3 regions of the Aeromonas rivuli genome follow, and region 3 is predicted to be linked to each of the others. Evidence: riboswitches for the same ligand, from Rfam matches in the RefSeq annotation. Region 3 holds a riboswitch; each other region holds the start of a gene.
The links. Region 3 has a riboswitch for cyclic di-GMP ahead of KYK33_RS04350 (glycosyl hydrolase family 18 protein). Riboswitches for the same ligand answer to the same signal wherever they lie in the genome.
Positions count from the first base shown of each region.

Region 1: linked by a shared signal. The riboswitch ahead of gbpA (N-acetylglucosamine-binding protein GbpA) and the one ahead of KYK33_RS04350 (glycosyl hydrolase family 18 protein) in region 3 are both predicted to bind cyclic di-GMP.
Region 2: linked by a shared signal. The riboswitch ahead of KYK33_RS05190 (glycosyl hydrolase family 18 protein) and the one ahead of KYK33_RS04350 (glycosyl hydrolase family 18 protein) in region 3 are both predicted to bind cyclic di-GMP.

Region 1 is NZ_CP079742.1:3,822,301-3,832,186, forward strand. Features, by position in the region: gene KYK33_RS17585 (NfrA family protein) at 1-614, opposite strand, end outside; gene nfrB (cyclic di-3',5'-guanylate-activated glycosyltransferase NfrB) at 614-2,860, opposite strand; gene wecB (non-hydrolyzing UDP-N-acetylglucosamine 2-epimerase) at 2,863-3,945, opposite strand; gene KYK33_RS17600 (M3 family metallopeptidase) at 4,655-6,514, opposite strand; cyclic di-GMP riboswitch class I at 6,816-6,899, shown strand; gene gbpA (N-acetylglucosamine-binding protein GbpA) at 6,958-8,379, shown strand; gene cbl (HTH-type transcriptional regulator Cbl) at 8,461-9,408, opposite strand; gene KYK33_RS17615 (sulfate/molybdate ABC transporter ATP-binding protein) at 9,806-9,886, opposite strand, start outside.
Region 2 is NZ_CP079742.1:1,071,161-1,081,046, reverse strand. Features, by position in the region: gene KYK33_RS05220 (phosphoribulokinase) at 1-40, shown strand, start outside; gene KYK33_RS05215 (DUF4136 domain-containing protein) at 57-593, shown strand; gene KYK33_RS05210 (MliC family protein) at 667-966, opposite strand; gene KYK33_RS05205 (OsmC family protein) at 1,004-1,408, opposite strand; gene crp (cAMP-activated global transcriptional regulator CRP) at 1,832-2,470, shown strand; gene KYK33_RS05195 (putative RNA methyltransferase) at 2,666-3,466, shown strand; gene KYK33_RS05190 (glycosyl hydrolase family 18 protein) at 3,741-6,335, opposite strand; cyclic di-GMP riboswitch class I at 6,448-6,535, opposite strand; gene KYK33_RS05185 (hybrid sensor histidine kinase/response regulator) at 6,720-9,886, opposite strand, start outside.
Region 3 is NZ_CP079742.1:906,917-916,802, forward strand. Features, by position in the region: gene KYK33_RS04305 (LysM-like peptidoglycan-binding domain-containing protein) at 1-109, opposite strand, end outside; gene KYK33_RS04310 (methyl-accepting chemotaxis protein) at 210-2,312, opposite strand; gene gltX (glutamate--tRNA ligase) at 2,690-4,105, shown strand; partial or broken gene KYK33_RS04320 (glutamyl-tRNA synthetase) at 4,117-4,252, shown strand; tRNA gene KYK33_RS04325 (tRNA-Ala) at 4,740-4,815, shown strand; tRNA gene KYK33_RS04330 (tRNA-Ala) at 4,844-4,919, shown strand; tRNA gene KYK33_RS04335 (tRNA-Ala) at 4,980-5,055, shown strand; tRNA gene KYK33_RS04340 (tRNA-Ala) at 5,114-5,189, shown strand; tRNA gene KYK33_RS04345 (tRNA-Ala) at 5,248-5,323, shown strand; cyclic di-GMP riboswitch class I at 5,665-5,751, shown strand; gene KYK33_RS04350 (glycosyl hydrolase family 18 protein) at 5,864-8,893, shown strand; gene KYK33_RS04355 (chemotaxis protein CheV) at 9,046-9,886, shown strand, end outside.

The DNA of each region.
Region 1 (9,886 bases), 1.4 Mb from region 3:
GTGACCCACTGCTTCTGCTCACCCTGACCCAGCTTGCCTGCCCGATCGAGCCAGGCAAACTGCTCTGCGGCCAGAGGCCACTCTTGCTCCCCCAAGGCGCGTTGCAACAAGTCATGACGCAGGCTCAACCCCTGGGGACTGTTGGCCAGTTCCGCCTCTTGCAGCGCAGCCGCCAATCCGTTCAAGTCATCGCCGAGCAAGGATCGCTCGGCACGGGCCACCTTGCATTCGAGCAGGCCACAGGCCGGATCCAGTGGATCCTTGCGCTGCAACCCCTCGGCGAAGGCGAGCAACTCGCTATCTTGCGGGGTGATGGCCAGCTGCTGCGCTATCACTGCCGCGGCTTGTTTATCCTGACCAAATTTCTCGTAGGCTCGCGCCAGGTAGAGGGCAATCACGGGATTCTTGGGCTGCAGCTTGCGGGCTTGCTCGAACTCGGCGATAGCACTGTCACGATGGCCCCGCGCCAGGGCAGAGAAGCCCTTCTGCAGATGGGGATAGAGCACGAAGCGCTGATAGCTGCTGACATCGGGCCCCAGTTCGTAGTCGACCTGGGCCGCCAGGGCCCCCTGACCCAGCAAGATGCCACATAAGGCAAAGACAACAGGGCGCATCAGACAACTTCCTTCTGGTAGTGGCACAGTAACTGATCGTCGATGCCAGCCTCTCGCAGCAGCTCAGCCAGATCGTGCTGATACACCTGTTGCAAGGCCTGAGCCTGGCTCAACACCGACTCACTGATCACCTCTTGTTCGACCAGGAAATGGGCCAGGGTGGCCTCACTGCGCTCATGCCGCAGCAACAGGGAGCGCAGCGCAGCCTCGTCGATGTGACCGAGGGAGATAAGGATCTCGGGCAGCATGACCTGGCTCGCCAGATAGCGGGTCCAGATTTCGCCAAGCTGAGCGTCATCAAGCAAGCCATCGGCCAGCACTTTTTGCAGCAACCGCTTAGGATCCTGACGCTGGCCACGCACGTACCAGCGCCGCAGCCCCACTGTCACCTCACCCTTGCAGGCGATCACATAGGAAACCGGAGACTTGAGCTTGCGGGACAGGGCGCCGAGGGAAACCGGGTCGAGATAGGTCTCGCAGGCGAGGATCAAGACGCCGTGCTCGATGCGCAGCGGCAAGACACTGTAGTGCACAGCAACGTTGGGGGAGACCTTCTGCAGCAAGCTTTTGGGCAGGGCATAGGCATCCACATGCTCCCAGGCCACCCCGCTCTGCTCGGCCACCCCGGCCGCCAGCTGCTCGCTGTCTATCCAGCCCTGGTGTACCAGGCTGCTGCCCAGACGCAGGCCGGGTTCGCGGTTCAACAGCGCCTGTTCCAGCTGGGCCCGGCTCAAGACCCCCTGGCTCACCAGTATCTGACCCAGGGGACGACGGGCGCGGTTCTCTTCTCCCAGGCTTGGGAAATCATGGGTGGTCTTGTCCCAGGCGACCCGGCGTGGGTCCCCCTGGGCGATGATCTGGGAGAGGGCACGCCAGTTCGCCATAAAGTTGATGATGTTGCCCCAAAACAGCCGGGGTAAGGACATCAGCCCCTGCATCAATCCGTAGTAGCGGGTCACGAAGATAAGGCGCTGCAACATGCGATTCAGCATCAGGAACATATTGATCCAGAGCAGGGTCACCAGCCAGCTGTCGCCCTCGAAGATCGAGAGGAAATAATAGGGATCGGGCGCCAGCCACTGATACAGGATCAGCGCCAGCAGTTGCAGCAGGATCAGGCTGGCGGAGAAGCTGAGGAAATTGGTCAGCGCCCCCTTGCGATCCCGCCACAGGAAGTAGTTGAGCCGCCAGTTGCTGCTCCACTTGTGGGTTTTGAACCCCTGATAGACGATGCCGATGATCCAGCGAGACTTCTGGCGCACCGCCGTCTGGAAGGTATCGGGAAAATATTCGCGCACGCAGATGACATTGGTGTCCCGCTCGTGCATCCCGAATCGCCACCGCTGATTCGGGGTGCTCCTGGCTTCCCGGATCACCGGGAAGCGGACGAACACCTCCTCCATTCCCTTCTCCTTGAGGCGAAAGCCGATGTCATAATCTTCGGTCAGGCTCTGCACATCGAAGGCGATACCGTCACCATCTTCCAGCAGGGCTATGATGGCGCGGCGGCTAAAGCAGGTGCCGACCCCGGCGCTCGGTACCTGCCCCGAGACGGCCTCACGCACCGGCACATCCTTGCTGTGCAGTTCCGCGAACTCGTCCAGATAGTGGAGGCTGGTGAAGTTGTACCAGGGACGCTCGAAGGGGTAGACGGGGATCTGGATCAGATCCTTGCGCTCCACCAGATAATTGAACAGCCGCAACTCCATGTCGGAGATGACATCCTCGGCATCGTGCAGGATAAAACCGGCAAACGACAGGTTGGCCTTGCGCTCAAACTGGAAGATGGCATCGAGCACATTGTTGAGGCAATCCGCCTTGCTGGTCGGGCCGGGACGAGCACAGACCACCTTGTGCACGTTGGGGAAGCGGGCACAGACCTCATCCACGTCCTTCTGGGTATCGGGATCATTGGGATAGGTGCCGACGAAAATCTGGTAATTTTCGTAATCAAAGCGCGTCGCGGCCAGCTCAGCCATCTGGCCAATGACGCCGGTTTCGTGCCAGGCAGGCACCATGATGGCCAGCGGCTGCTCCTCCCGCTCGTAGAGTGCCTGATACTCCAGTCGATCGTGGCGACGATAGACAGTCAAGCGGCGCCAGCTGGTGCGCAGCCAGTAGATGATGTCGATGAAGAGATCATCCACCCCGCTTATCAACATGGCGACAGCTACCACTATGGCAATCAGTTTCAGAGCATAGAGATAGGTGGCAATGCCATCAACCAACCAAAATTCCGGCATCATCATTACCCCAGCAAGACGTCAGCCATGATGCCGACGATACGTGCACAGGCCTGACCATCCCCAAACGGATTCGCCATGGCACGGGGGGCAAAATCCCCGGCCTGCCACAACTCGGTCACCCGTTTGACGATCCGCTCCTCGTCCGTGCCCATCAGCTCGGCATAACCCGACTCCACGGCCTCGGGCCGCTCGGTCTCTTCGCGCAATACCAGCAAGGGGACCCCGAAGGTGGGCGCCTCTTCCTGCAAGCCGCCAGAATCCGTCATCACCAGCCAGGCATCGGCAATGGCCTGCTGCATGGCCAGGTAATCGAGCGGCTCGGTCAGGGTGACATTGGGCAAGTGCCCGAGCAGGGGATAGACCACCTGCTTGATGACGGGATTGAGGTGCACGGGGAAGAGCACTTGCATCTCGGGATTGGCTTGGGCGAGACGCGCGATGGCACGGCAAATCCCGGCCACTTCATCACCCCAGTTTTCTCGCCTGTGCACCGTGACCAGCAGATGGCCGGGCTGAGGTTTGTGCCGGTTCAGGCCATGACGCTCTGCGGCCCACAGCTGGGCATCGATGACGGTGTTGCCGGTCACATGTACCCGCTCTGCCGGAACTTGCTCGGCCAACAGGCAGGCGCTGGCCCCCTCGGTCGGAGCCAGGTGCAGACTAGCGATGCGGCCAATCATCTGACGTAGCCCCTCTTCGGGGAAAGGCCTATCGAGGCGGTAGGTGCGCAGTCCCGCCTCCACGTGGGCCACGGGAACCTGATGGTAGAAGCCGGTCAAGGCGCCGAGGAAGGCGCTCTCGGTATCCCCTTGTACTATCACCATGTCCCATTGCGCTTGCGCCATCAGGGCCTCAAGCTGACCACGGCAGCCTTGGCTGAATTCGAACAGGCTGGCCCCCTGGCGGGTCAAGCTCCAATCCGGCGTGATATCAAAGCAATCGAGGAGCTGAGTCGCCATGCTGTCGTGCTGGCCGGTGTGCACCCAGCGCACATCGGCCCAGGGTGCCTGCTTGAGCCCATGATAGAGGGGGGCCATCTTGATTATTTCCGGGCGAGTACCCGATACCATCATGATCTTTTTCATCGCAACGAACTCCGTTCATAGACTGACATCACAGCAGGAGTCTAGACGACCAACATGTCATTGGTTCGCACTCACTGCCGGATAATATCAATAGATTACAAGTCTCTAGGGAGGGTCAGCAAGTCAATGGGGCTTACTCATCCGACGGATGCTCGCCCGATAGATATCCAGATGCCATGAGTCAGGCGGGTACTTGTCTCTACAACAGCACCCTGTTCGCACGACCCTTGCGGAGTCGGCCATCATCATGAATGGATATGGAACGAGATATAGCGGCAGATCGTCGAACCCTCGTCACAGGCAGCCCAGCCATCTCGAGAGGGAGATCTGTGACTTTCCGAGCCCGGTTCACACCGAGGGTGGCGTTAATATGCTCTGATCCTGAACAGAAAAAATCTACATTTAAAATGTAAAAAATCCAACAAACGAAATATAAAATACACACTTTGTTTAATTGTGAATTTAATTCTAATTTTTAGCTATCGCCCAATACCTGTCATCACAAACGTCCTGTTTTGTTCAATGATAAGCAATTGTGAAAATTCAGTTTACCTGTTGAAACTGAACCGGGACTGACTCAGGCCAGCTAAGCCTGGATAAAAATAGCCCAAATGACCCCAACCCCACATGATAGCCTCCATAAAAAGAGCCCCTTTCGGGGCTCTTTTAGCGATTTCGCGATCACATAAGGTGAGGCGGGTTGACCCTATCAAGCCGAGTCGGCCGCGGCACTCTGACTCTCGGTTTCCCGGCCACGGATCCAGGCAGCAAAATCGGTCAGCATCCGGGTTTCGGACTGGCTGTTATCCGCCACCAGTTTGTCCCCATGCACCACACGAATATGGGCATTGAGGGGGGCGCCTTCCCCGGCCGGTTGCCGCTCGCGGGCCGCGGCCATGCAAGCCTGAGCCTGCTGCCAGGCCTGGGCCACATCCAGATTGCAGGCATCGGCCAGGGGTCTGGCGCTAAAGCCCTCGCCGGTCAGGCTCTGCAAGGTCTGATCATGGCTCATGCCATTGCCCGGCCCCCAGTAGTGAGCGGCGAGATCCGGGCCTATACGCGGATTGTCGGTCAGATAACCGTCGCGTTTGAGGAAATAACTGCGGGTCTGCTCCACCGCCATCAGCGCCAGCAGATAACCATGATAGGCACAGGCTGACTCCTGATTGAGCAGATGGGGAATGGCGAGCAAGGGACGGGGACTCTCGACCCCCAGGATCTGCCGCTCCCATTGGCGAGCCAGGGTCAACACGGCCTCCGGGCTGCGCGCGTCATCCTTCATGGCATAGAAATCCCGCTCGAAATAGGCGACCAGGGCTATCTGGCGCTCGTTGAAGGCCCGAAACGGCTGGCGCGCCGCAATCATCTCCTCAATCAGCGCATCCGGGATGGCACGGCCTTGCTCATCCTTGGCATAGCGTTTCAGCCAGTCCGCATCCTCGAGCAGGCTGTCGCAGAACATGGACTGAGTCTCGGCATACGCCATGGAAGTGGGCGGGAACTCCTGGGAGAAGCAGGGGGCATTGCCGGTCACGTTGGCAAAATGAGCCGCATGGCCACCTTCGTGGAACAGAGTGTTGAGCCCGCTCCAGCCGCTGCCGACCTGACCCGGGTTGGCCAGGCTGGTGAAGTTGACCACGGCGGGCACCCACTGCCCCTCCTGCCAGAAGCTCGGCACCGGACCATGGCAAAAACCATTCTCGTACTTGCCGGGTCTGTCCAGCAGATCCAGGGTCAGCACCGCATCTCGGTATTGAATGCCGAGACGGCGGAAGCTCTGCACCCAGTCTTGCAAGGCGCGGGAGAAGGGCACATAGGGATCGAGCTGACGGGTCACGTCACCACTGACCGAGAAGCGCAGATTATGGGGCAGCAGCGCGGCCTCCCCCTTGGCCTGTTCAAGCTCGACCAGGCTCTGGCGGGTACGCGCCTCGGTGCGGGCGATGAAGTCATCCAGGATGACGAACAGCTGCTCTGGGCTCATCTGCTCGTTCTTGCGCACCTTGTATTCGAAATAGTCGCGATAACCCATGGTGCGGGCAAAGCGATTGCGCAATTGAACGATCTCCAGGAAGCCCGAGTCCAGGGCCCACTGCTCCAGGGTATGGAAGAGTGCCACGGCGCTGGCTCGCACCGCCTCGATCGGGCTCGCGACCAGGGAGGCGCTGGCGGCGGGCAAGCTGCCGGGAACTGTCCGGCCCTGCTCATCCAGCAGCTCGAGTTTGAGCTCCTTGCGACGGGCAAAGAGCGCGGCCTCCGCGGCCACCAGCTCGTCCATCAGGGCAGCGGCGGCCGGATCCTCGATGACGTTGCACTCGAAGAAGGCGAGCCACCCCGACAAGCCGCGCTTGAGACTCGTCTCCTCGGCCTGGCCCAGCATCTCCCTGAGCTCGGGCAACCGGGCCGGATTGGCACAGAACCCCTTGTAGGCCTGCTCGGCTGCGGTGAAGCCCGCCTGATCATCGCTGGTGCCCATATAAGTCGACCAGAACAGATCCTCCTTGCGCCTGTGCAGCGCCAGATAGTCCTGATTCAACCGGTTGAAGTAATTCCTGGCAATGGAATTCATAAGTTCCCTCTTGTTGTTATAGGGCCAATCCAGGTTGACCCCGTTGCTATGTGCGCTGGGATGCGCAGCTCCACGCTAGCAGAAGCCAACCCCTCTGTCAGCGCCCACCATCACCTCTGAACAGTGACTGTGATGTCACACCATGCGCGGCTCTGGCCAGCAACTCTTCTGCCGCTGGCAAGCCACCCGTTGTCGCAAAAAGGTGGCTGGCAGCTCAGTTCAGTCCCTTTTTTGAAATTAATGTTAATTTTTTGTTCAAAATTAGCCATGATAAGTTGTCGAGTGAAACCGACACCCAGACACAGTCAGTTGGCAAACCGGTCGAAAGGCCAGGACGCAAAGCCTCCGGTCCCGGGCTCAAGCACGGGATAGCGGGGTTGCAGCAGGTGTTCGGGGGCTCCCCGCCAAGCTGACTGCCCAGACAGACTCAACACAAGGAATCTATGGCAGTGAATCAACCACTTCATCGTCTTGCCGTCATCACCGCCCTGTTGGCCAGTGGTGGCGCCCTTGCCCACGGCTACATCAGCAGCCCGGAAGCCCGCAACACCCTTTGCAAGAACGGGGGCAACATAGGCTGCGGCGCCATCCAGTGGGAACCCCAGAGCCTGGAAGCGCCGTCCGGCTTCCCGAACGGCGGGCCCGCCGATGGCGATATAGCCTCGGCTGGCCATGCCCAGTTCGCCGAGTTGAATGCCCAGACCAGCGATCGCTGGACCAAGCGCACAGTGAGCGCCGGTGCCATCGATATCAGCTGGACCTTTACCGCCAACCACGTCACCCGCAACTGGCGCTACTACCTCACCAGGCAAGATTGGGATCCCAATCAGCCCATCAGCCGCAGTAGCTTCGATCTGACCCCCTTCTGTGTCATCGACGGCGGCATGGTACAACCCCCCAAGCAGATGACCCACAGCTGTACCCTGCCAGCTCGCACCGGCTATCAGCTGATCTTGGGGGTCTGGGAGGTGGGGGATACCCCCAACAGCTTCTACAACCTGATCGATGCCCGCTTCCAGGATGGCGAGCTGCCGCCGCTGGCCTGGAGCCAGAGCGGTACCATCTACCCCTCGGTGGATCTCAAGGCCGGAGACAGAGCCATGACCCGGGTGTTCGATGCCAACGGCGAGCGCCCCGAGTTGCAGACGGTGCTCACCGTCGCCAGTGACGAGCAGGGGCTCAAAAATAACTGGGCCCAGGCGCTGGCCAGCAAGATAAACGCCGAGCAGAGCGAGATCCGTGCCGGCCAACCGGGTAGCGGTGACAACTTCAACCCCGTCTATGGCCAGAACCCCGTCTACCTGAAGGCAGGCAGTGGCCTGGCCCGGGTCGAGATCCAGCTTGAGCAGCAACCTGCCCCCGTGGCCGACAGCCTGGTGGTGAGTGGTCTCGCCGATAGCTACCCGCTCGATGGCGGCAACCTCAAGCTCGACTTCACCCTGGCAGTGCAGGGGGACTTGAGTGTAACGGCCACCCTCTATGACCATGGCGGCGCCGCCAAGGGTCAGGTCAAGACCGATATCAAGGACGCCAGCCAGAGCCTGAGCCTGGCCCTGACCGGTCTCAGCGCCGGTCATCACCAGCTGGTGCTCGCAGGCACCCCCAAAGGGGGCGGCGCCCTGTTGCAACAGACCCATGATCTGATGCTTCAGGATCCTGTCAGTGGCGACTACCAGTATGTTTTCCCGGCCTCTCTCTCCTCTTACAAGGGTGGGGTCAAGGTGCTGCAGCCCAAAGATGGCAAGATTTACCAATGCAAACCCTTCCCCGCCGAAGGTTGGTGCAGCCAGTGGAGCAGCAACGCCACTCACTATGAGCCTGGGGTAGGCAGCCATTGGCAGGAGGCCTGGTTGTTGGTGCAGTGATGGCCTGATACGAGCATGAAGAAGGGGAGCCATGGCTCCCCTTCTTCATGAGGTGACTGGCGCCACCGATAACCTGAGCGCTCAGATCTGATAATCGATGAGCGGCTCACCATGGAGCGCCCGGGCCTGGATGTCGGCCAGCGCCAGCTCGGGGTTGCAGAGCTGGATAAACTGCCAGGCGAAGTTGTGTTGGAACTGCCCCTGCTTGAGGCCAATCCAGGCGGTGTGAGGGGCGAACAACCGGCTGCCGTCGAGCTGGTGGAGCCCCAGATCGCGCTGAGGATCGAACGCCATGTCCGCCAGGATGCCCACCCCCATCTCCAACTCCACATAGGTCTTGATGACATCCGAATCCTGGGCGGTCAACAGGATCTGGGGCGAGATCCCCGCAGCGGCAAAGGCCTCATCGACCCTGGCCCGTCCGGTCAAACCCGCCTGATAGGTGATGATGGGCCACTGGGCCAGGGCCCCCAGACTCAGCTCTGTCTCCTCGCTGAGGGGGTGCCCCCTTGGTACCACTATGTTGTGATGCCAGCGGTAGTAAGGAAAAGCCACCACCCCTTCGCTGCGATCGAGCTGCTCGCTGCTGATGCCGATATCCACTTCACCGGTTTGCAACAGCCGCACTATCTCCTCCGGCCCCCCCTGACGCAGCTCCAGCTGCACCTCGGGGAAGCGCTCACGGAACGCCTTTACCACCTTGGGCAAGGCGTAACGCGCCTGAGTATGGGTGGTCGCCACCAGCAGCCGCCCCGACTCGCGGTTGGCGAAGGCGCTGGCCAGCTTGCGGATATTGCCCGCATCATTGAGGATGCGCTCGGCGATCACCAATAGCTCCTTGCCCGGCTCCGTCATGCCAAGCAACCGCTTGCCGTAGCGCACGAACAGGGCGATGCCGAGTTCCTCCTCCAGCTCGCGGATATGGCGACTGACCCCGGACTGAGAGGTGAACAGGGCGTTCGCCACCTCGGTCAGGTTGTAGTCGCGCCGGGCCGCTTCCCTGATGATCCGTAACTGCTGAAAATTCACCCTCGCCTCCTCCATGCCAAGGGTTGCCCCTTATCCGTGATGAAACCGTTACGGTTCCCATGTTTGTGTTTGCCTTGCCCAACCTGGAGGGACGCCACATTCAGGAGTCAGTCATCGCCCCCTCAGATCTGATAATCCGGGTAGAGCTGAGCCTGTCTGGCCACTAACCGAACTCGCTGACCGGCACTGAAGTGGCTGGCCTCGGCACGGCTCAACTCGGCTGCGACACAGCGCCCCATTCGTGACTCGTTGTCAGCGCCCTCAGATCTGATAATCCGGGTAGAGCTGAGCCTGTCTGGCCACTAACCGAACTCGCTGACCGGCACTGAAATGACTGGCCTCGGCACGGCTCAATTCGGCTTCGATTCGAAACAGCGCCCCATTTGCGATGCCAAGGTCAGATCTGATAATCCGGGTAGAGCTGGGCCTGTCTGGCCACTAACCGCACCGTCTGACCGGCACTGAAATGACTGGCCTC
Region 2 (9,886 bases), 160 kb from region 3:
CCTCATCCAGCAACTGATCGAAACCGGAAAAATCACCTGAGAGTGAGGAGCAAACTATGCAGACAGCCCTGAAAAAACTATCCGCACTCATGCTGTTTGGGCTGCTCGGCGGCTGCAGTAGCGGCCACCAGGCTCCCGTGGTCGACATGGGCACACAGGTGATCCGCCCAGCCAGCCACTGGCCTTTCCCGGCCCAGCCACGCTACGCCCTGGCCGAGCAGTATCAATATGCGGGAGCCAGCACCGAAGGCTGGCTCGAGCCGATACAGCAGGCGGTGAGCCAGCATCTGGATGCCAAGGGCTGGCGCAGTGCCCCTCTGGATGAAGCGGATGTCTGGATCGCCATCGGCGTCGCCGGTGCCCAGGATATCAGCGATGATGAGTTGTTCACTCGCCTCGGCATGAACCCTGGCGTACAAGCCAAGGCAGGAGAGCGCAAAGGAACCCTCGCCATCATCTTGCTGGACAGAGCCCATCAGCAGGCGGTCTGGAGCAGCGTTATCCAGCTGACCACTGACAGTGCCATTCCCGCGTCCGATCGGGCCGCATTCAGCCAGGAACTGGCCGCCAAGATGCTGGACAAGCTCCCCTGAGCCTTGGGTCAGAACCCCCCATAAAGAGAGAGGCCTGCAGGATGCAGGCCTCTCTCTTTGCTGACGCCAACGGCTATTTCAGCGTGCAGTTCATCAGGGTGACCCCTTTCTGGGTCAGGGTCAGCTGGTCGCCTTGAGTCCAGAACATGGTCACACCATCGGAGTAACGAGCGCTATCTTTCTCGGACTCGACGCGATCCAATTTCTGATACACCCCGTTCAGGGGAAACTGCACCATGTCGGCCTGGGGATCATAGGTCACCGCCAACATCTCTTCACCACACTGGTACTGATTGTATTGATACTGGGTCGGCTGCGGTGAGCTACAGGCGGCCAGCCCCAGCAGGGGGATCAGAGCGACTAGTTTCTTCATTGCACTTTCCTTATGTGATGACGAGCGAAGCTGGGGTTCAGGCCTCAATGATTTGATAACTATGGGTAATTTCGACCGCTTTTTCCAGCATTAGGGAAACTGAACAGTACTTCTCCATGGAGAGGTCAACGGCGCGGGCCACCTGCTTTTCAACCAGCCCTTTACCGGTCACGACGAAGTTCAAGTGAATCTTCTCAAACACCCGTGGCACAGTATCGACCCGTTCACCGGATAACTCCACATGGCAGGCCGTCACGCTCTGACGTGCCTTCTCCAGAATGGAAACCACGTCGATGGAGCTGCAGCCACCAACCGCCAGCAGGATCAGTTCCATCGGGCTGGCCCCTTCTCCCGGGTTGGCGCCATCCAGGATCACCTGATGGCCAGACTCACTCTGCCCCACAAATTTCATGCCTTCAACCCAGCTGACCTTGGCTTTCATCTTCACTCACCTCATGCATCTATATTGGTGTCCGGGCGGACGCGATGCCATAGCATACCTCAGCCGAGCCCCCGACTGCATCTGGCGTCCGCCCGCCAACACGCCGGGACACCATGGCAGCCAAGGCGCCTTGCGAAAAAGCGCCACGAGAGCAGGCTCATATCGCCGTGGCCACTCTCTCTTCTCCTTGATTGCCCGCTGGGGCACCGAGAACCTGTGGCTAACCGGATCAAAATCAACGTTTACGGCATTTATCTTCCCTAGAATGCCTGTCCAGTGCAGTAGCTGGCGTCCAAAGGAGGCCCTAAGCCTTGTCAGCACAGACAAAGGCTCTTATCCTACTGCCACTGACACAAGGAAGGGCAAGACTGGCAACTTGTCTGGACGCATAACGTCCCGTAAAGACACTACAGAGGAAATCTCATGGTCATTGGCAAACCGCAAAGCGATCCCACCCTGGAATGGTTCTTGTCGCACTGCCACATTCATAAGTATCCCGCCAAGAGCACCCTGATCCATGCGGGTGAAAAAGCGGAGACCCTGTATTACATCGTCAAGGGTACGGTGGCTGTCCTCATCAAGGACGATGAGGGGAAAGAGATGATCCTCTCCTATCTCAACCAGGGGGACTTCCTCGGCGAGATGGGCATGTTCGAAGAGAACGATAACCCGGAGCGCAGTGCCTGGGTCCGTGCCAAGGGTCCCTGTGAAGTCGCCGAGATCTCCTACAAGAAATTTCGTCAGCTGATCCAGGTCAACCCCGAGATCCTGATGCGCCTCTCCGGCCAGATGGCGCTGCGTTTGCAGCACACCAGCCAGAAAGTAGGTAACCTGGCCTTCCTGGATGTCACAGGCCGGATCGCTCAGACCCTGCTCAACTTGGCCAAACAGCCAGATGCCATGACTCACCCGGATGGCATGCAGATCAAGATCACCCGTCAGGAGATAGGCCAGATCGTCGGCTGCTCCCGTGAAACCGTCGGCCGCATTCTCAAGATGCTGGAAGAGCAAGAGCTCATCTCCGCCCACGGCAAGACCATAGTGGTGTTTGGTACCCGCTGATCGCGGCATCCTCACCCAAGACAAAGGCTGCCCAGGCAGCCTTTTTCGATCCCGGTCCGGTCAAGAACATGCAGCGCCAAGATAAAATGCATCGAGGCCGCCCTTTTCGGCGCAATCCCCCTATAATGCCCCCCTATCAGCAGTCTCAGCATCAGGCTCGGCCTGCAAGTACTCTAGATCCGAAGCGAGAATCCCATGCACCTGCAATGTCCCCGCTGCCGCAGCCCACTGCACCTTCATCAGGCCTCCAACGGTCGCTACTGCGATAACAAGCACCACTTCGACCCGGAACCTGAAGGCTATCTGGACCTCATCCCGGGCAAGAAAAACCCCAAGGATAGCGACAGCCGCATGTTGATGCGTGCCAAGCGCAACTTCCTGGAACAGGGCCACATGCAGCCCCTGGTCGAGGCCATGGCCACCCTGCTCGCCCCCCTGGGTGAGCGTGAGCTTATCCACCTCGGTTGCGGCGAAGGCTACTACTGCCGAGCCCTGGCCGAGCATCTGCCTGGCTGGCGCTTCGCTGGCGTCGATCTGGCCAAGAATGCCATCTTCGCTGCCAGCAAGGCGCAGCCGGAGGCCAGCTTCATCATCGCCGATCCGGCCCGGGCCCCGCTTCAATCGGGCCAAGCCGAGCTGCTGCTGGTCAACGACCTCAAAGTCAAAACGGAGCAGCTGTGCGACTGGTTGGCACCGGGTGGCTATCTGCTTCATCTGCAGCCCGGCCCACGCCACCAGTGGCAACTGAGGGTCAGCCTCAATCCGGTCAGCATGGAGCACCCCCTTAGCTGGCCGACCCTGACCGGTCTGAGCCAGGTCGCGCAGCAGCGCAGCCAGTTCTCCCTGACCCTGGATCAGAGCCTGCGCAGCTTCGTGCTCGAGACCAGCCGTCTCGGCTGGCGTGCCGATGCCGAGCAGCGTCACCTGTTCACTCAGCAAGGCCCGGATGAGCTGGAACAGGATCTGCTGCTGAGCCTGTGGCAAAAGCCGCTCTGAGCAACGGTCCGGGTGCATGGACAAGGTAAATATCAGAGGCCCAGCAGGGCCTCTGTTATTTCAAGGATGATGGCGACGCCCTGGCTGCCAGCAGGCCCCGCCAGGGGCAAGGTATCACGCCTTGACTGCGGGTAATGCGCAGCCCTGCGTTACCCGATGCCATGCCCCCTCACCCAGCCACCGGGATCCGTTGTCACGGGCGACCGGCAACCTTCGCACATAAAAAGAGGGGCGCCATGGCGCCCCTCTCCGACTTGCTACTCTTGGCAACTGATCAAGGACAGCTAGCCGCCCCCATGTCTTGCCAGACCACGGCAACACCTGGTTCCTCTCCTTTGGTCCAGTACTGGGCCTTCCAGCTGTGGCCCTGATGGGTGGTGAGATCGCCAGCATTGTAGGCAACGGCGGCATCCCACCCGAGCTGTACCTGGCTGACCAGTTTCCACTGATCGGCACTGCGGCTCGGCTCGTTACCTTGAGTCCAGTACTTGGCCTGCCAGACCAGGCTGTTATGGCTCACCTTGGCGTTGCCGTTATAGGCGACGCTGGCCTGCCAGGCTGGCCAGTTGGCGGCATCCGGATCCGTGCTGCCGCACTCGCCGCCACCGCTCACCGGCTTGACGGTGAGGCGGGTACTGGCCTGGGCATCCAGGGCGCCATCAGTGACGGTCACGCTCAGGTCATAGCCGGTCGCGGCATCGACCGCCGGGCCAGTCACCACTAGCGTGGCGCTATTCTGGCCCGTAACGGTCAGGCCGGCTGGCACTGTCCACTGGTAGCTCAAGGTATCACCATTGGGATCGCTGGCCTGGGCCTGGATGCTCACCTGCTTGCCGGACTCGACATTGGCAGTGGCAGGCAGGGTCACGGTGGGGGCCAGATTGGGCTGGGGTGCCTTATTGGTCACCACGGTTTGATCCTTGGCCTTGAGTCCATCGGCATCGGTCACTGTCAGTTCGAACACCAGGTTGACGTCCTGGGTCACCCCATCGAGGTTGAAGCTGGCTTGCGCCTGATTAGCCCCAGCCAACTGAACCGCCGGACCTGATACCTGTACCCAGGCGTAACCGATGGCAGAACCTTCAGGATCCCGGGAAGCCGAACCGTCCAGAGTCACGCTCGCCGGGCCTGTTACGCCAAGATCCTTGCCCGCGTTGGCAATGGGCGGCTTGTTGGCTGGCGGTGTGCCGCTACCATTGCCCAATCCCTCATGCATGGCGTTGAGGATGTCACCATTATCCGAGTCGATCTCCCACGCAAACAGACCGCCGAGCTGGTTCGCCAGCACATACTGCCCCTTGGCCTTGACCGAGCGATCGTTGTCAAAGGTGATGAGATCCCCGGTGCTGGCCTTGAACACATAGGGCGCCTCCGCTACCTCGTCATAACCCTGCTCCCAACCGGCGCCCATGTAGTCATTGACGATCTGGCGATAATCCACCACACCGTTTTCCCAGGTGCCCTTGACCGGGCCTGTGGCAGTGCCGGTGAAGGGGTTGCCAGCCTGATAGCCACTCACCCCGGTCCAGCCGCGACCATACATGGCCGCACCGACCACTATCTTGCCCGGGGTCACGCCCTGGCCAAGCAGCGCTTTGACTCCCTTGTCGGTGGTGTACTTGGTGTTGGCATCCCAGCTGGCTTCAAACAGGTTGGTCTGATGACCCAGCTCGGTATTGGTCCAGGCGCCGTTGAAGTCGTAACTCATCAGGAAGATGTGGTCCATGTACTGCTGGGCCGCCTGATAATCGACCTTGGCAATCTTGTCGCCGCCGGCACTGATCGCCGAGGTCAACTCGTACTGGCGGCCCGTGCTGGCCTCCAGCTCGTCGAGCATGGTGCGCAGCTCCTTCATCAGGGTCACATAAGTGGCACCGTCATTGGGGCCACCCAGGCTGGGGTTCGCGCCCTGACCACCCGGGAATTCCCAGTCGATATCCACCCCATCGAAGAACTTCCAGGTCTGCAGGAACTCTTTGACCGAGGCGACGAAGGTATCGCGCTTGGTTTTATCGCTTAGGAAATAGAAGGGATCGGAGAGGGTCCAGCCACCGACCGATGGCAGTATCTTGAGGTCGGGATGGGCCTGTTTGAGGGCCATCAAGTTACCGAAGTTGCCTTTATATGGCTCATCGAAATCCTTGAGGTTGCCCTGGGGCATCTGGATGGCAGCCCAGGGATCATGCATGGCCACCTTGAAATCGGCACGACCGGCGCAGGCCCGTTGCAAGGCTTCAAAGCTGCCTTCGATCTCTTTGAGGCTGTCATTGATGCCGTTGCCGCCACAGATGGGAGTAAAGCCATAGAGGATATGGGTCAGATTCTGGGCGGGGACCTTGTCGACGGTGAACTTGCGACCATAGACGCCCCACTCCACGTAATAGGCACCAACCACTTTGCCGGACTTGTTGGTATAAGGCTTGTTGTTCCCTTGCAGCGGTGCATTGAGCGGCAGCAGATGGCTGCCATCGGTGTCGGCGACCACTATCTCTTTGGCATCGGAGCGGGTACAGCCATCGGCGTTGCAGAGCTCTATCTGCATCTGGTAGCGACCACCCTTGGTCACCTTGAAGTTGGCAGTGCCGGATGCGCCGGACGGGCCGCGCCACACCTCGACACCATCGAGCAGCACCTTGGCGGTCTGACCCACGTCACCAGACCAGAGATTCCAGCTCACGCTGACCGGCGCCCCATCGGCATGGACGGTCACCAGCTTGTTGTAGGCAGTCGCAGCCTGATCCACTTCGACGATGGCGAACTTGGTTTCGCCCCAGCCGATGGTGGGTTTGCCCGGGGCGGCCGCATAGGCTGAGGAGGCAAATAGCCCGGCCACCATTAAGGCCAGCAAGGAGGGTTTTGGACTTAACATGTTGAATTTCCTTATTCGTTTATAATTTTGTCACGAAAAAGGCAACGCATGTCAGACAGGTACAGCAGACAACATCCCAGGCTGGCTTGGCGTCCGGCTGGAAACACAATCCTGTGGTGACCCCGCTATCTTAGGTACGACAGACCCTTAGACCGGAAGTTTTGCGTCCCGGCCTTTCGACCGGTTTGCCCTTTGGCACAACTTGATTCGCGATAAAAATAATCGCCAAGGAAATATAAGGCCCAACTGGCCAGCAGGCAAACACCCCACGCGAGTCAGCCCCTGTCGCAGGGAGCCAAATAGCACAAAAAAGGGCCATTCATTGACATAAATGGCCCTTTTTGCAGAGAACCTCTGCCAAGTTGTTTACCCGCAAGCTGATGACTAATGTGTTAATTCGTGATCATCATCAAGTTTGCAGACACCGCTCATGCTGTTCATCAGCGCCCTGAGCTTGAGGGGCTTGACCGGTTTGCTGATGTAGCCATAACCATGCTCGCGGATCTGGGCCTGCAGTTCGCCTTTTCGATCCGCACTGATGATGATCCCCCCCACCCCGGTCCCCAGGGCGAGCCGCAGCATATGCAGCGCCTGCAACCCCGTCTTGCCATCGTCCAGATGGTAATCGGACAGCACCAGGTCCGGTTTGAAGCTCTCCACCAGCGTCAGGGCCTGAGCCAGGTCCTGAACGCACTGCACCTCACAACCCCAACGCCCCAGCAGCGAGGCCATGGCCACCAGTATCTCGGGTTCATTATCGAGACAGAGCACCCGCACCCCTGCCAGCTGGCTATCCCGCCGCGGCTCTGGGCTCTGGAGAGCCCGCTCCACCAGAGGACGGCTGGCCAGATTGAGGCTGATGGCAAACACCGAGCCTGCCCCTGGCCAACTGCGCAGCGTCAGTTGGTGCCCCAACACCTGCGAGATACCGCGCGCGATGGCCAAGCCCAGCCCCAATCCCTGCTCGCGGGTGGTGCGGGAGTGATCCAGACGCTGGAACTCTTCGAAGATGGCCTCTTGCTTGTCCTGGGGGATGCCGGGTCCGGTGTCCCACACCTCGATCCGCAACCGCTGGCCCTGACGGCGACAACCGAGCAATACCCGGCCACCGGGGTTGTAACGAAACGCATTGGTGAGGAAGTTTTGCAGCACACGCCGCAACAAGCGCACGTCGCTGTGTACCGCCAGCCTGGTATCGACCACGGCAAACTCTATCTCTCCTGCCTGGGCCAGCACCCCAAACTCGGCCTTGAGGTTGTCAAAGACATCCGCCAGGGCAAAGTCGAGTTTCCTGGCCTTGAACTTGCCCGCCTCCAACCGGGAGATATCGAGCAAGTCGGTGATGAGATCCTCGGTTGCCCCCAGGGCATCATCGATATGACGGGCGAGCCGGGCGGGCTCCCCCTCATCGGGCAAGGTCTCTATCAAGGAGGAGGTAAACAGCTTGGCGGCATTGAGCGGCTGGGTCAGATCATGGCTCACCGCCGCCAGGAAGCGGCTCTTGGAGTGGTTGGCCCGCTCCACCTGCTCGTTGACGGTGCGCAGCTGGCTGTTGAGGGCCGAGAGCTCGCGGGTACGCTCGGCAACCCGCGCCTCCAGATGTTCATTGGCCTCACGCAGCACGCGCTCGGCATCGCGAAAGGGGGTGATGTCGGCGAAGGTCATGACGAAGCCGCCACCGGGCATGGGGTTGCCTTGCAGCTCGATGACCCGGCCATCCGGGCGCTCCCGGGAAGAGAGATGGGCACTGCCGCGCTTCATGAATCCGACCCGCCGTGCCACATGGGCCTCAACCTCTCCCTGGCCGCACAACCCCTTGACGGCGTTATGGCGGATAATCTCCTCGATGGGGCGCCCCACCTGGATAAGCCCCGCCGGATACTGGAACAGCTCGATGTAACGCTGGTTCCAGGCAACCAGCCGCAGCTCCCTGTCCACCACCGAAATACCCAGCCCTATGTGTTCGATCGCCCCCTGCAACAGACCACGGTTGAAGCGCAGCACGTCCGAGGCCTCGTCCACTATGGTGGCTATCTCCTCGAGCTGCATATTGCGCCCCTGCAGGGCAGAGGCGAGCACCAGCCGCGCCGACGAGGTGCCAAACACCCCGGCCAGCAGCCGCTCCGTGTGCGCAATCAGCGCTGCGCTGGCCTGCATGTGCGGCGCCAGGGTGCCACCGGATTCACCGGCGAAGCGACCGAAGGATCGCTTGACCCGGCTCGGGCCGACGAAGCGGGCCGCCAGCATCTCCAGCTCCTTGACGCTCACCTTGGCCTGATAAAGGGCCGCGGTATCCCGGCTGGGCTGGCCGACGAAGTTCGCCGCCTGCAACCGCTCGCTCACCGCAGCCCGGGTCAGCAGGGAGCCCGCCACGTAGCCGAGCAGGTTGAGCACCAGGCTGAGAAAGAGGCACCAGGCCCCCAGGCTCAATTCACGAAATGCGGGCCAGTCGGGGGGGGCCAGCATGGCCTCCAGCGGCGAGCCCGCCAGCAGGCCGCTCTCGGCCAGCAGAGTGATGAACCAGAGGCTGATCCCAAGACCCAGGCCGAGATAGACTCCCTTGCGGTTGCCATGGCGCCAATAGAGGCCGAGCAACAGCGCCGGGGCAAACTGGGCCACGGCGCCAAATGAGAGGTAACCGATGCGCGACAGGCTGGTGAGATCGCCGAGCCACAGATAGAGCGCCCAGGCCGCCAGCAGGATCAGCAAGATGGCGCCACGCCGTACCTGCAGCAGCAGATGCACCAGCCGCTCATCCCTCCCCTCTTGCCAGAAGCGGCGCAGCAGCACCGGCAATACCAGATCGTTGCTGACCATGATGGCCAGGGCGATGGTGGAGACGATGACCATGCCGGTCGCGGCCGAGGTACCGCCAAGGAAGGCCAGCATGGCCATCCCCTGATTGCCCAGCGCCATGGGCAGGCTGATCACATAGGTATCAGAGGCCATGTCGGCGCCGACCCACTGCTTGCCCGCCAACGCCAGGGGCCAGATGAAGAGCCCCATCAGGAACAGATACGCGGGGAACAACCAGCGAGCCCAGTGCAGATCCTGGCCCTGATTGTTCTCCACCACAGTCACATGGAACTGGCGTGGCAGGCAGATCACCGCACACATGGTCAGCAGGGTATAGATGGCGAGTTCTAGCAGGTTGCCCGGGCTGACATCGACCACAGAGGCAAAGAACGCCTGGGTAACCAGGTCCCGGCTCTCGTTGGATTGTCCCAGGATGAGCCAGAGCGCAAAGCCCCCCACCACCATGAAGGCCAGCAGCTTGACCACAGACTCGAAGGCGATGGCCACCACCATGCCCCTGTGGTGCTCGGTCGCATCCAGGTTGCGGGTGCCAAACAGAATGCTGAACAGGGCCAGCAGCAGGGTGACCCCCAGGGCCAGCTGACCGGTGTTGCCTGAGCTGCCGACCAGGGTATCCCCCGCCATCAGCAGATCCAGCCCGGTCACTATGGCCTTGAGCTGCAATACCAGATAAGGCAGCACGCCTATGATGGCCACCAGACTGATCAGCATGGCGAGGCGCTGGGACTTGCCGT
Region 3 (9,886 bases):
GGGGCAGGCTGGCGGCGTTGATACGTTCAAGCAGGGATCCTTGAGACTCGTCTTTATGACGCTGTGCTCGTCTGTTATGGCCACGGGGGCGACGATCCGGGGTGGGCACGGCAGTTACCTCTCACTACAATTGCCTGCCATCAGGCAAATCAGGCGCCTATGGTAAACGGACTCGTCCCCGAGGGGGAGAGCCCGTGACAGGAAAATTATCAGCGCAGTCGGAATTGTCCCAGTAATTGCTGTAATCGTTCCGCCGCCTGACGCAGCGCCTGACTGGCGTTGGCGGTCTCGGCCGCATCCTGGGCGATGTCATTTGCCAGGATGTTGGTCTGGGCCAGATTGCCAGAGACCGTCTCGGAGACAGAGCTTTGCTCCTCGGCGGCGGAGGCTATCTGGTAGGTCATGTCATTGATGGTGGCGATGGCCTGATAGATGCTGCCAAGGGCGGCCTCTGCCAGATCCGCCTCTGTCACGGCCTGTTGCGTCAATTGCTGGCTGAGACTGATGGCACAGACGGCATTGGTCGAGCTGTGACGTATCTTCTCGAGCAGCTCCTGAGTGTTCTGTACCGCCTGCTGAGTATTGCGGGCCAGCTGGCGCACCTCATCGGCCACCACGGCAAAGCCACGGCCCTGATCCCCGGCCCGGGCCGCTTCGATGGCGGCATTGAGTGCCAGCAAGTTGGTCTGATCGGCAATATTCTGAATGACGGTGAGAATGCTGGTGATCTGCTCGCTGTCCCGGGCCAGCCCTTCGACCACCTCGGCCCCCCGGCCAGCCTCCGTCGCGACCTTGTGCATCGACTGGATCACCTGCTGGAAGCGTACCTTGCCCTCATCGGCCGCGCTCTGGGCCTGCTTGGCGGAGTCGGCGGTGTTGTTGGCATGGGTCGCTACCTCCTGACTGACATAGGACATCTCTTGCACCGCGGTCAGCATCTGCTCCATCTCCGCCTGATGAGATTGCAGGTTGCGATCCGTCTGACCCGCGATGCGATCGGTATCACCGGCGTGACGGTTCACCTCGCTGGCGGTACAGAGTACATCGCCGAGCAACCCCTGTAGCTTGTCGATGAAGCGGTTGATGCCTTTGGCCAGATCCCCCAGTTCGTCGACTGAGTGAGCCTGGAGTCGCTTGGTCAAGTCTCCTTCGCCATCGGCGATGTCATCCACCAAGCTGACCATCTGCCGGATAGGACCCGTGATGCTGCGCGCAATAAACAGCATGGCGGCCAGGGCCAAGCCCAGCACCAGCAGGGCGCCTATCAGCTGCTGGCTCATGGCGGCACGGTTCAGGTCGTTGAGCTGAGCTTCGAGCTGATCGGCACGGGCCAGCACCACCTGATAGGGCAGGGTGACGATGATGGCCCAGTTGCGGTGCATGCCAGGTACCTGAATGGGCACAGAGATCCGAAATGCCTCGTTGAGTTCCTGGCGCTGCACCTCTGGCTTGAGGTATTGACGCCACTCCTGACCGAGTAGTTGTGCGGCCGGGCCACCGAGCAGGGCCGCATCGCCACTGGTGCCGGTGATCACCCCGGCGGCACTGACGATCAATGTCTCACCCTTGCCGTCATAGATGTTGCTGTTGAGGTGCCTGGCCTGCTGATTGATGGAGTCTACCGTCAGATCCAGCGCCGCTATCCCCTTGAACTGACCCTTGACCATGATGGGGCTGGTGATGGTGCTCACCAACACCTGCTGACCGTTGATGTCGACCTTGAAAGGGTCGATGAGGCAGGCCTGGCCTTGCTGTTTCGGGCAGGCATAGTAGTCGTTGGCCGGGTTGCCGAAGCTGTCTGTGTCGCTTTTCTCGATGGAGAGCAGCAGATCCGAGCCTATCTTGGTGCCATCACGATAGAAGTAGGGCACGAAGCGGCCTTGGGGGTCACTGCCCAGTTCAGTCTGACCGGCGAAGAGGGCATCATCGCCAGCAAAGCCATTGGGCTCGAAACCGGCGAAGGCACCATAGAGCTGTGGCTCGAGGGCGAGCTGGGCCTTGAGCAGATCATTGACCTGTGGACGGCTGAGGTTGAGCAGCCCCTCCTGTTGCAGGGTCAGTACACTGGCCATCTGCTGGGTGTAAGAGAGCCCCTTTTGCAGCAGTTGTGTGATGGCGGCCGCCTCGGCGCGGGCCTCGGCACTGACTTTCTGCCATGCCTCTTCTTGCAGGGCTTCGCGGCTGGAACTGACGGTCAGTTGCTGAGTCTGGCGGCCCGAATATTGGGTCTGCAAGATGAGGATCACCAGTGCGAGGGTCATGGCGATCCCGGCCATCACCAGTATGCGGTGTGAAATAGAACGAAACTGCATCATGCGTTCCTTGTTGTAGGGTGAAGTTGGCTGAAATATCGGCGGATTAGCTGAAAGCTCCAGCTTTTGTTAGCAGTAGAGCCGAAAATAGCGAGATATTTTGCGATCCTCCTCATGTCCGGGGAGAAAGGGATTCATGCTTGCCCTGCGCAGGCCCAGATTTCCCCATTGGGAGCGCTGAGCGTTACCGTCCTGTTGTTCGGCCCCGTTGCTGGGGTTTAGGTTCGACTCTCCCAGGGGAGAGCCTGTTGCATATCCGGGTTGCTCATCTTGAAGGGGGTGATCAATGTCCAGTTTTCCCATCCGGGGGCGGGAGTGCTAAAATGCGGCGGTTTTTCTAACGCATTGGCCCAAGGCCCTCTACACAAGGCTTAAAGATGAAAGTCAAAACCCGTTTTGCGCCCAGCCCGACCGGTTTCCTGCATGTCGGCGGTGCCCGTACCGCGCTCTACTCCTGGCTCTATGCGAAAAGCCAGGGCGGTGAGTTCGTGTTGCGTATCGAGGATACCGATCTGGAACGTTCCACCCAGGAGGCGATCGACGCCATCATCGAGGGCATGGAATGGCTGGAGCTGAACTGGGATGAGGGTCCCTATTATCAGACCAAGCGTTTCGATCGCTACAACGCCCTGATCGACGAGATGCTGGCCGACAGCCGCGCCTACAAGTGCTTCTGCTCGCGGGAGCGGTTGGACGCGCTGCGTGAAGGTCAGATGGCCAGCGGCGAGAAGCCGCGCTATGACGGCAAGTGCCGGGATGCCGCTCACGATCACCCGGCCGATGCGCCCCACGTGATCCGCTTTCGCAACCCGACCGAAGGCTCAGTGGTGTTCGATGATCACGTCCGTGGCCGCATCGAGTTCGCCAACAGCGAGCTCGACGATCTCATCATCCGCCGCACCGACGGTGCGCCCACCTACAACTTCTGCGTGGTGGTCGATGACTGGGACATGGAGATCACCCACGTGGTGCGTGGTGAAGACCACATCAACAACACCCCGCGCCAGATCAACATCTACAAGGCCCTGAACGCGCCCGTGCCGGAGTTTGCCCACGTCTCCATGATCCTGGGCGACGACGGCGCCAAGCTCTCCAAGCGCCACGGCGCCGTGTCCGTGATGCAGTACCGCGACGACGGCTACCTGCCGGAAGCCCTGTTGAACTACCTGGTGCGTCTGGGCTGGTCCCACGGCGATCAGGAGATCTTCACCCTGGACGAGATGATCAAGCTGTTCAGCCTGGATGCCATCTCCAAGTCGGCATCCGCCTTCAACACCGACAAGCTGTTGTGGCTCAACAACCACTACATGCGCAGCCTGGATCCGGCCTATGTCGCCAAGCATCTGGCATGGCACATGGCGGAGCAGAACATTGATACCAGCAAGGGGCCGACCTTGCCTGAGGTGGTGACCCTGCTGGCCGAGCGCTGCAACACCCTGGTGGAGATGGCCGCCCAGAGCCGTTATCTGTTCGAAGAGTACGAAGCGCTGGACGAAGCCGCCGCCAAGAAGCACCTGCGCGGCGTCGCGGCCGAGCCGCTGACCCTGGCCAGGGCCAAGCTGGCTGCCCTGGAGACCTGGACCACAGAGGCGCTGCACGAGCTGATTGAAGCCACCGCCGCCGAACTGGGTCAGGGCATGGGCAAGGTCGGCATGCCGCTGCGCGTCGCCGTCACCGGTCTGGGTCAGTCCCCGGCCATCGACGCCGTGATGGCGTTAGTGGGCAAGGAGCGGGTGCTCGCCCGCATCGACCGCGCGCAGGCCTACATCGCAGCGCGGATGGCAGCCGAGTAAGCTTGCCGTCGGACATTGCCGTCACCGGTCTGGGATAATCTCTCCCCGGGTATCGACGCCGTGATAGCACTGGTTGGCAAGGAGCGGGTACTTGCTCGCATCGATCGCGCCCTGGCTTATATCGAAGCGCGTATGGCAGCCGAGTAATACTGGTCTGGGCCAATCTCCCCTGGCATCGCCGACGCCGTGATGGCGTTAGTGGGCAAGGAGCGGCGTCGGCCCGTATCGACCGCGCGCTGGCTTATATCGAAGCGCGTATGGCAGCCGAGTAATACCGGTCTGAGCCACTCCCCTGGCATCACCGACGCCGTGATGACACTGGTTGGCAAGGAGCGGGTGCTAGCTCGTCTCGACCGCGCGCTGGCCTACATCGCAGCGCGGATGGCCGCCGAATAAGTCGATTCATTGCCATAGAAAAAGGGCTCCCGTTCGGGGGCCCTTGTTGTTTGTACCCAAGAGTGATTTGTGACCAAAAACAGCAAGATAGCGACAGGGTTGCCGGTAAAAACAGCTAACTGCCTGAATTTTGACTAAACGCATCAACGAGGGGTATTTTTGGGTTGACAGCAAAGCGGTCGATGCCTATCATGCGCCTCCGTTGCCGGAGATAACTTTGGTAGCGCCGAGGTGAGTTGGGGTTATAGCTCAGCTGGGAGAGCGCTTGCATGGCATGCAAGAGGTCCGCGGTTCGATCCCGCGTAGCTCCACCAAATTCTCCTCGAACAATCTGGAATCTAAGGGGTTATAGCTCAGCTGGGAGAGCGCTTGCATGGCATGCAAGAGGTCCGCGGTTCGATCCCGCGTAGCTCCACCAGATTCTTGATTGACGAATACCCAGGGCAGTGCGGTGTGTATCACCCAGGCCGATCTTTGTGGGGTTATAGCTCAGCTGGGAGAGCGCTTGCATGGCATGCAAGAGGTCCGCGGTTCGATCCCGCGTAGCTCCACCACTATTTCGCAGTAAGGCAAACGGACACCAGAACCGATTGTCTAAAGAGTAAAGATTTCGGGGTTATAGCTCAGCTGGGAGAGCGCTTGCATGGCATGCAAGAGGTCCGCGGTTCGATCCCGCGTAGCTCCACCACTATTTCGTAGTAAGGCAAACGGACACCAGAACCGATTGTCTAAAGAGTAAAGATTTCGGGGTTATAGCTCAGCTGGGAGAGCGCTTGCATGGCATGCAAGAGGTCCGCGGTTCGATCCCGCGTAGCTCCACCAATTTCTTGTTACAAGAAAGCTAAAGGCCACCGCATCGCGGTGGCCTTTTTGCTATGTGCATCTGCTCTTCGCTCCCCTTCCCGACGTGAATTGTCGTCTCATCAATCATCGTATGGCGTCCTAGTCATGAGGTGGCTCACAGTTCCAGCGCATGATATCAGTGGTTTCGGGCATATCGGTGTCGATGCTTGTGCTGATAATCGTGTTAATTGCTAGCTGTTCGCGGCATTTTGGCTACTTTTTCTGCGTTTTTTGTATTCCGCCCAAACATATTTTCCTTTGTGAATGAAGATTGAGCATTTGCGGGCGACTTCCTATACTCGGGCCGTTCCAGATGGAATCCAGGTAAAGAGCAAACCGGTTGAAAGACCGGGACGCAAAGCCTCCGGTCTACCGACTCCAGGGTCCAGGATAGCGGGGTTACCCAGGTAAGAGTCAGTGACGCGTCCATCGTCACTTGTCTTCTTCGTCGTACCTGTTGCGGTTGTGCTTTGCCTTGGTCAGCGTTTTGCCAAGACAAAAAACAAGGATGATAACAAGATGCAACAAGTCTTAAGACCAAGTCGGCTAGCCATGCTGGTCGCCCTCGCGTCCCTGCCCGGTTGGGCACTCGCGGCTTACCCCGCCTATCAGGCAGGCACCGCCTACAAGGCTGGCGACATCGTCAGCAACATCGGTAGCCTCTACCAATGCAAAGCATTCCCCTACTCCGGCTGGTGCAGCGGTGCCAGCTCTCACTACGCCCCGGGCACAGGTACTGTCTGGGCCGATGCCTGGACGCTGTATCAGGATACGACTCCCCCTGCCCTGGACCTGACACTCTCTTCCCCGGCCGCGGGCAGCTCGGTGAGCGTGGGTGCAGAACTGGCTCTGGCCGTCAGCCTGGCCGGTAGCAGCAGCGCCGTGACCCAGGTGGTCTATCTGGTCGATGGCAGTCAGGTGGCTGCCGCGACCTCTGCCCCTTGGTCAGCCAGTTGGGCTGCCAGCGGAGTGGGCGCTCATCAAATCACGGCTCGCGCCCTGGACAAGGATGGCAAGAACCTGGATGAAGCTCAGGTCAGTGTGACGGTGACGGCCGTGGTTGCCCCCGAGGCACCCAAGGCCAGCATCACCAGCCCGGCCGCCGGGGCCAAACTCACCCTGGGTCGCGCCGTCACAGTGACCGGCAATGTCACCGATGCCAACAACGATGTGGCCAGGGTCGAGCTCTATGTGGATGGCAAGAAGGCGGGTGAGGACAGCAGTGCCCCCTGGCAGCTGAGCTGGACGCCGCAGACCAAGGGGAGCGCCGCGCTGACCCTGGTCGCCGTAGACAGCCAGAACCTGTCGGGGGAGTCCGCCCCGGTGTCGGTCAGCATCGAAGAGGCGGCCTTGCCGCCCACCGGTGGCAATCTCTCCTGCGACGTTCGCCAGATCTATCGCGCCGATGGCAGCGAGTGCATGGGGGATGACCATGGCCGCCGCGTCATCGGTTACTTCACCTCCTGGCGTACCGGCAAGAACGGTCTGCCTTCCTATCTGGTAAACGACATCCCCTGGGACAAGATCACCCACATCAACTATGCGTTCGCCGCCGTGGATGAGCAGAGTCACCTCATCAAGGTGGATGACGCCGCCACCAAGCTGACCTGGGAAGGGGTGCCGGGCGCCGAAATGGATCCGGAGTTTGCCTATCAGGGCCACTTCAACCTGCTCTCCAAGTACAAGAAACAGTATCCAGACGTGAAGACCTTGATCTCCGTGGGCGGCTGGGCCGATACCCGTGGTTTCTATGCCGCCACCACCAAGGGTGACTGCTCGGTCAATACCGCTGGCATCAATGCGCTGGCCAACTCGGCGGTGAGTTTCATTCGCCAGTACGGCTTCGATGGGGTGGATATCGATTACGAATATCCGACCTCCATGAAGGATGCGGGTAACCCCAATGATTTCCCACTCTCCAATCTGTGTCGGGGCAAGCTGTTTGCGAACTATGAAGTGCTGATGAAGACGCTGCGCGAGCGGCTCGACAACGCGGGCACCGAAGATGATCGCAAGTACATGCTGACCATAGCGTCGCCGGCGTCGGCCTATCTGCTGCGTGGCATGGAGAACTTCCAGGTCACCCAGTATCTGGATTACGTCAACCTGATGACCTATGACTTCCACGGTGCCTGGAACAACTTCGTGGCCCATAACGCCGCGTTGTTCGACAACAAGGCAGATCCGGAACTGGCCCAGTGGGGTGTCTATAACCAGGCTCAGTTCGGTGCCATCGGTTATCTGAACGCAGCCTGGGCGGCGCACTACTTCCGTGGTGCCATGGCGGCTGGCAAGATCAACGTGGGTGTTCCTTATTACACCCGTGGCTGGCAAGGGGTGACCGGTGGTACCCATGGTCTCAATGGCAAGGCAGCCTTGCCAAGCCAGAGCGACTGCCAACCGGGTACCGGGGGCAGCACCATCCCTTGTGGCAATGGCGCGGTCGGTATCGACAACATCTGGCACGATCTGGACAAGAACGGCAACGAGATAGGCGGTGGCGCCGTGCCCATGTGGCATGCCAAGAACCTGGAGCACGCGGCCAGCCTCGGCATCACTACCCTGCCCAGCTATGGCACCGCCTGGGGTCTGGATGCCAATAACCCGGCTGACGTGATCCAGGGTCAGTACGTGCGTTACTACGATGACAAGGCCCATGCGCCCTGGCTGTGGAACGAAGAGAAGAAAGTGTTCCTCTCCACCGAAGATGAAGAGTCCATGGGTCACAAGCTGGACTACATCATCAAGCGCGGTCTGGGTGGCGTCATGTTCTGGGAGATGGCAGGGGATTATGATTTCGATCCGGCCAAGAACGAATATGTCATGGGCAGCACCCTCACCAGTCTGGCGTATGACAAGTTCGCCACGGCGAGCAAAGCCCATCTGCAGCAGAATGATCTGCCTGCCCCGGCCGCTCAGCTCGACATTGCCGTCAGCCTGACTGGCTTCAAGGAGGGGGATTCCAACTATCCCATCAATCCGACCCTGAAGCTGACCAACAACTCCACCCAGACCATTCCGGGCGGCACCCGCATCGAGTTCCTGATGCCCACCTCCACTTCTGACACCATTACGGATCAGAGCGGTATGGGGCTGACAGTGGTCGAGAGCGGTGGCAACCAGAACTCCGACGGCATCGCCAATGAGAAGGACTTCCACAAGGTGGCCCTGACCCTGCCGGGCTGGAAGGCCTGGGCACCGGGGACGGATGTTGAGGTCGCCATGACCTATTACCTGCCGGCAGCCGGTGTGCCAAGTGGCGTGCGCCTCGTCAGCGGTAGCCAGACCATAGGCCTGAAGTCCGACTTCCCGGCTCTGGCCGAGGCGGTACTGGGCGGCGGCAGCAACCCTGGCCCGGGCGGCACGACCTGCAGCTCCCAGAGCGTCAATCCGGCGGCCTATCCGGCTTACCCGAGCTGGCCGCAAGGGGACCACGCCAATGGCAACGATCGCATGACCAATGGCAGTGCGGTCTGGCAGGCGAACTGGTGGACCAGCTCCGAGCCCAAGGCGGGTGATGGCAGCTGGAAGCTGGTTTGCAGCTACTGAGAGAGAGATTAACAATGTAAACGGGGCCTCTGGCCCCGTTTTTTTATCAAGAAAATCCCGGTGGCGGCCGACATAACATAGTAATGGCCATAGTACCGGGATCGGCGAGTCCCTATACTGGACCGCATTCGGATTGGGAGAGAAGGGCAATCATGGCGAGCATATTGGATTCAGTGGATCAACGTACCCAGCTGGTAGGGGAGAATCGCCTGGAGTTGCTGATGTTTCGACTCGGCTCCCGTCAGCTGTTTGCCATCAACGTGTTCAAGGTGCGCGAGGTGGTGAAACTGCCCCACCTGAACAAGATGCCTGGCTCTCATCACAACATCAGCGGCGTGGCCAATATCCGCGGTGTCTCCATCCCCGTCATCGATTTGCGCAGCGCCATCGGCATGCGCGGCCAAGCCCAGGAGGGAGAGGCCAACCTCATCATCACCGAATATAACCGTACCATTCAGGGTTTCCTGGTCGGCCAGGTGGCCAACATCGCCAATATGACCTGGAAGGACATATTGCCGCCGCCGCGCTCGGCGGGTCGCGCCAACTACCTCACCGCCATCACCCGCCTGCGGGAGGGCGATAGCGAGCAGATCGTCGAGATCATCGACGTGGAGAAGGTGCTGGCCGAGATCATCACCTACGACATCCGCATCTCCGACGCCGTGCTGGATAGAGAACTGCTGCCGCAGATGCAGGGGCGCAAGGTGTTGATCGTCGATGATTCCAGCACGGCCCGCAACCTGATCCGCGATACCCTGGCGCAACTCGGACTCGAAGTGATCGAATGTCAGGATGGCCTGCAGGCCTTGCGTTTGCTCAAGAGCTGGTGCGATGCGGGCAAGAGAGTGACCGACGAAATACTGCTGATGATCACCGATGCCGAGATGCCGGAGATGGATGGTTACCGCCTCACCCACGAGGTGCGCAGCGACCCGCGCATGCAGGATCTCTTCATCACCCTCAATACGTCGCTCAGTGGCAACTTCAACGAGG